DNA from 2 places in the Streptococcus hepaticus genome. Region 2 is predicted to be linked to the other one. Evidence: predicted binding sites of a transcription regulator. Region 2 holds the regulator's gene; the other holds the start of a gene.

Region 1 (3,139 bases), on a different contig from region 2:
AATTTTTGGATAAGTGATTAGATTTAGGAAGAAATGTTCCAGAAAGCATGGCGAGATTGTCAAAGTCAAGTAGGCCTGTTGTTTATTTTTCTCTTGATAGACTTTTGGACGACATTTGAAGACTTTATTGGAGGGCGTAAAAGTCTTGAAACGGTTTCAGAAGTAGAAAAGAAAGACTAGTATCAGCTCTGCCATTTTTATGATAAAATAGAGAGAATACTATAAGCGAGGATAGAAGATGAAATTACAAAAACCTAAAGGAACTCAGGATATCTTGCCACAGGAAGCTGCCAAGTGGCAGTATGTGGAGCAGGTGGTTCGTGAAACGTTCAAGAAATACAATTATGGTGAGATCCGAACGCCAATGTTTGAGCATTATGAAGTCATCAGTCGCTCGGTAGGCGATACGACGGATATCGTTACCAAGGAAATGTATGATTTCTATGACAAGGGTGAGCGCCATATTACTCTTCGTCCAGAAGGAACTGCGCCAGTTGTTCGTTCATTTGTTGAAAACAAATTTTTTGCGCCAGAAGTGCAAAAGCCGGTGAAAATGTACTATATCGGTTCAATGTTCCGCTATGAGCGTCCGCAGGCAGGTCGTTTACGTGAATTCCACCAAGTTGGTGTAGAGGCCTTTGGTTCAAAAAATCCAGCAACTGATGTAGAAACTATTGCCATGGCTTACCAGCTTTTCAACGATTTGGGGATTCAGGATATCACTCTCCACCTCAATACTTTGGGTTCGAGTGCTAGTCGTGCTGCTTATCGTCAGGCTTTGATTGACTATTTGACTCCTATGCGTGAGTCGCTTTCTAAGGATAGCCAACGTCGTTTGGATGAAAATCCGCTTCGGGTTTTGGATTCTAAGGAAAAAGAAGACAAGGTTGCAGTTGAAAATGCACCATCTATTTTGGATTATTTAGATGAAGAGAGCCAAGCCCACTTTGATGCAGTTCGTGATATGCTAGAGGCTCTCAAGATTTCTTATGTAATCGATACCAACATGGTGCGTGGACTAGACTATTATAACCATACTATTTTTGAGTTTATGGCGCAGGTGGATAAGTCAGAGTTAACGATTTGTGCAGGTGGTCGTTATGATGGTTTGGTTGAGTACTTCGGCGGGCCAGAAACGCCAGGTTTCGGCTTTGGTCTTGGAATGGAACGTCTTCTTTTGGTTTTGGATAAGCAAGGAATTGAACTCCCTCTTGAAAATGAAATGGACCTTTATATCGCTGTTTTGGGAGAGGCAGCAAATGGCAAAGCTTTGGAATTAGTACAAGCTGTGCGTCAACAAGGCTTCGTAGCAGAACGTGATGTGTTTGGACGTAAAATCAAGGCCCAGTTCAAATCGGCAGATGCATTCAATGCCAAATTCATCTTGACCTTGGGAGAAAGTGAAGTAGAAGCTGATCGTGTCATCATTAAAAACAACCAAACTCGAGCAGAAGTAGAAGCTAGCTTTGACGAGATCACTTCAGACTTGGCAACTGTATTAGAAAACATTAAATAAAATGTAAAAATCACCAAATTTTGGTGGTTTTTTGCATGATTTTTTCCTGAAAATCATTTGTGAAATAAAAAAACTTTGAGAATTTTTTCACAATATTGAGATAAAGACGGGGTCCTACTGCTAGTTTGAGATTTTTTTCACAAAACAGAAAAATAATTTTGTGAAATATATAACAAATGCTTTACAAATGCGATGAAAAGGTGTACAATATTATTGTGAAAAAGTTAACAAGAAAAAGTTGACGGGAAAATAATTTTGGAGGAAACCCAAATGGCTGATAAAACAGTATCACCTGAAGAAAAATTGCAAGCTGCTCAAGCTCACGTAGATGAATTGGTTCAAAAAGGTTTGGTAGCTCTTGATGAGTTCCGCAAACTCAACCAAGAACAAGTAGACTACATCGTTGCTAAAGCATCTGTAGCTGCACTTGATGCTCACGGTATCTTGGCTGCTCATGCTCACGAAGAAACAGGACGCGGTGTTTTTGAAGATAAAGCAACTAAAAACCTCTTTGCATGTGAACACGTTGTTAACAACATGCGTGGTGTGAAAACAGTTGGCGTTATCGAAGATGATCCAATTACAGGTTTGACAAAAATTGCGGAACCAGTCGGTGTTATCTGTGGTGTTACACCAACAACTAACCCAACTTCAACAGCGATTTTCAAATCATTGATTGCTCTTAAAACACGTAACCCAATCGTATTTGGTTTCCACCCATCAGCACAAGAATCATCAGCTCACGCAGCACAAATCGTTCGTGACGCAGCGATTGCAGCTGGTGCTCCTGAAAACTGTATCCAATGGATTTCTCAACCATCTATCGAAGCAACAAATGCTTTGATGAACCACGATGGTATCGCAACAATCCTTGCAACTGGTGGTAACGCAATGGTTCGTGCAGCTTACTCATGTGGTAAACCTGCTCTCGGTGTAGGTGCTGGTAACGTTCCTGCCTACATTGAAAAATCGGCTGATATCCGTCAAGCAGCTCACGATATCGTAATGTCTAAATCATTTGACAACGGTATGGTTTGTGCGTCTGAACAAGCGGTTATCATTGACAAAGAAATCTACGACGAGTTTGTAGCTGAATTCAAATCTTACAAAACTTACTTCGTTAACAAAAAAGAAAAAGCTCTTCTTGAAGAATTCTGCTTCGGCGTAAAAGGTACAAGCAAAAACTGTGCTGGCGCTAAATTGAATCCAAACATCGTTGGTAAACCAGCGACTTGGATTGCAGAACAAGCAGGCTTCACAGTTCCAGAAGGAACAAACATCTTGGCTGCTGAATGTGTAGAAGTTGGTGAAAAAGAACCTCTCACTCGTGAAAAATTGTCTCCAGTTATTGCAGTTTTGAAAGCTGAAGATGTAGAAGATGGCCTTAAAAAAGCTCGCCAAATGGTTGAATTCAACGGTCTTGGTCACTCAGCTGCCATCCATACAAAAGACGAAGAACTTGCAAAACGTTTCGGTACTGAAATGAAAGCAATGCGTATCATCTGGAATTCACCATCAACATTCGGTGGTATCGGTGATGTTTACAATGCATTCTTGCCATCATTGACACTTGGATGTGGTTCATACGGCCGCAACTCAGTTGGTGATAACGTATCAGCTGTC
Region 2 (3,139 bases):
TGTGAAAGCTATAGAAATCAAAGCCATGATCGAACTTGGGAAGCGAATCAATCAGTCTGAATTACAGAAACGGGAGCAGATATTGGGAAGTGAGAAACTGGCTCTGAAGATGATTCAAGAAATTGGGATGAAAAAACAGGAACACTTGGTTGCTCTGTACCTCAATACCCAAAATCAAATTATTTCCCAGCGCACCATTTTTATTGGAAGCGTAAACCGAAGTATTGCGGAACCAAGAGAAATCCTGCACTATGCCGTCAAATGCATGGCAACCTCTATTATTATCATCCATAATCACCCATCAGGGTCTGTACAGCCAAGTAAAAATGATTTGCTTTTTACAGACAAATTAAAAAAGTCCTGTGAAACACTAGGACTCGTACTTTTAGACCACTTGATTGTGGGCCAGGATGACTATTATAGCTTCCGAGAAGAAAGCGAATTAGCTTAAAGTTTTTGAACAAAGTAGTCAAAAATAGCCTGCTGCTGAGAATTTACTCCCCGCATGAGTTCAGGATGCCATTGAACACCTAAAAACGGCCTACCGTCATTCGTTGTTATAGCTTCAATTATTCCGTCTTGACTAGACGTCGCAATAACTGTTAAGTTGGTAGCGAGGTCTTTTATGGCTTGATGGTGGAAGGAGTTGACACTTGCTGATTTTCCTAAAATAGCTGATAATACTGTATTTTCTAGAATATCAATTTGATGCTGCGGTAAATCTGCTTCCATTTCCTGCCAATGGCTGGGAATATCTTGATGAAGACTACCACCCATGGCAACATTAAATAGCTGAAGCCCACGGCAGATAGCTAAAATAGGCTTGTTTTGCAAACGTGCTTCTTTAATCAATTCTAATTCAAAGAGATCGCGTTCTAGCAGGTAATCGTCGCTGATAATGGTCTGCTCTTCATTATAAAAGTGGGGGAGAACATTTTGTCCCCCTGTTAAAATCAATTTATCAATCATGGCCACATACTGGGCAGCATATTTAGGCTCAGCTAGCGGCATGACAATAGGAAGGCCACCTGCTTCTCGCACCGCTTCAGCAAATCCAGTTGCACAGTAGGACATTCGAGGAGAGACTTTGTCTTCTTTGTCAATGAACTGATTGCCCGTAATTCCAATGATAACTTGCTTCATAAGCTTAGTTTTTACGCATGAAGTAGAGAAGAGTTTGCAACTCACTTGTCAAGTCCACATACTGTACAACGACATCTTTTGGAACAGTTAGATTGACTGGTGAGAAGCTGAGAATTCCTTTAACTCCAGCTTCGACCAAGATGTCCGCAACTTCTTGAGCTTTTGAACTTGGTACGGTCAGGATAGCAGTTTGAGCATTAGCTTGTGCAATGCGTTCTTTGAGTTCAGAAATAGCGTAAATCGGCACATTTTCATCAATGCTTCCAATCGCAGGATGGCCATCAGCTTCAAAAGCCATGACAATTTTCATTTTGTTGCGCTCGTGAAAGCGGTAGTGGAGAAGGGCACGACCCATATTTCCGACACCGACCAGCATTACATTTGTAATAGAGTTGTCGTTCAAGATATCTGCGAAGAAGTCCATTAATTTTTTGACATCATATCCAAAACCACGACGCCCTAACTCACCAAAATAGGAGAAATCACGACGAACAGTTGCTGAGTCAATACCAATAGCTTCGGCAATTTCTTTTGAGCTTGCTTTTTCGATATTTTCGCGGTGGAAACGTTTGAAAATCCGATAATACAATGAAAGTCTTTTAGCAGTTGCACGAGGAATAGCTGTTTCTTTTCCGTTTTTCATAATCTTTTCTCCATTCAGTTCTTTATACTTTATTTTAGAACAAGTTTGTGAAAAAAGCAACAATTAGAGCGCAGAAAGGAAGTAAAATAGGCAAAGATCTGTTTATAAATTCTACTTCTTTGGAAAATCTTTAGTTCAGCATAAGATGATATTAATAATATTGTGAGAAAATATTGTAAAAGGAAAAAGGAGAAGAATATGAAAAAACAGTTACTCTATACAGGTGTAATCGTGACCTTGGCACTGTCATTAGGAATTACAGCAACAGCAAAGGCTGAAGAACGCTCTTGGTATAGCTGGCTCATTGAAAAGTATTTTTGGATAAAGGGAGATAAAAAATATTATAGCCCACAAAATGAAGCGGAGTTTGATCATTACGTCAAAAGTGCTGGTGAAGTGGCCAATAAAGGTTTTGACTTACAGCCATCAGAGGTAAATGGCGATTTAAAGACAGATGCTACAACCTATCAAATGCAGATCCACAGCTGGAATGAGGCACCAAATCCAGCTAGTCAAAAAGTTATTTTGTATTTACATGGTGGCTCATATTTGAATAATCCAACAAGCTACCATATCGAAATGCTCAATATACTGTCCAGAAGTTTAGATGCTAAAATTGTACTGCCGATTTATCCAAAGGCCCCAACTTACAAATACAGTGATGTTATGCCACATTTAGTTGACTTATATCGCGATATTCTTCAAGAAACCGCTGCTAAGAATGTGACCATCATGGGAGATTCTGCTGGGGGAGGTCTTGCTCTTGGATTAGCCCAAGCTATTCGTGAAGAGAAAGACCGTGGATTTTTAGAGCAGCCTAAAGACATCATTCTTCTGTCCCCTTGGCTAGATGTGACCATGAGCAATCCAGCCATTACTGCTTTTGAAAAGGATGATCCAATTCTATCTGCTTGGGGCTTGAAGCGTGTGGGGACTCTTTGGGCCGGTGGTGCAAACAACACTCAACACCCCTATGTCAGTCCGATGTATGGAGATATGGCAGGTCTTGCAAAAATTACGATGTTCACAGGTACGCATGATATTTTCTATCCCGATATTGCTCTCTTTCATGAAAATTGGAAAGAGAGAAGACCAGGTGATCAGTTAATCGAAGCAAAGGATATGAACCATGTCTATCCAATCTATCCGATTGAAGAGGCCAAAGAAGCGCAGTATAAAATAATTGACATTATTCGACAGGAAAGCAAATAAGGATCAAAATAATAGAACTTGGGACCAAAAGTCTCAAGTTCTTTAAGTTGTATTTTACTTTTTAGGATCAATTTCTTTCAAGAAATGGTACAAGTCGCCGATTAACCCAGTGTAACCAAGATTTTGGCCATTCTGAGTCAG

The links. Region 2 encodes Rex, which represses fermentation and respiration genes when NADH is low (regulators of the CRP and FNR family bind a similar motif). Its sites were predicted from a motif close to TTGTGAANTANTTCACAA; they were not measured.
Region 1: a site for Rex is predicted at 1,675-1,692, ahead of adhE (bifunctional acetaldehyde-CoA/alcohol dehydrogenase). Genes of this name have one in related genera too.

What each region holds. Positions count from the first base shown of each region.
Region 1 covers NZ_JBINIY010000003.1:160,333-163,471, forward strand. Annotated here, with positions in the region: gene hisS (histidine--tRNA ligase) at 239-1,516, shown strand; gene adhE (bifunctional acetaldehyde-CoA/alcohol dehydrogenase) at 1,787-3,139, shown strand, end outside.
Region 2 covers NZ_JBINIY010000009.1:34,876-38,014, forward strand. Annotated here, with positions in the region: gene radC (RadC family protein) at 1-451, shown strand, start outside; gene ACHUFA_RS07840 (gamma-glutamyl-gamma-aminobutyrate hydrolase family protein) at 448-1,143, opposite strand; gene ACHUFA_RS07845 (redox-sensing transcriptional repressor Rex) at 1,148-1,786, opposite strand; gene ACHUFA_RS07850 (alpha/beta hydrolase fold domain-containing protein) at 1,985-2,998, shown strand; gene ACHUFA_RS07855 (DUF4649 family protein) at 3,053-3,139, opposite strand, start outside.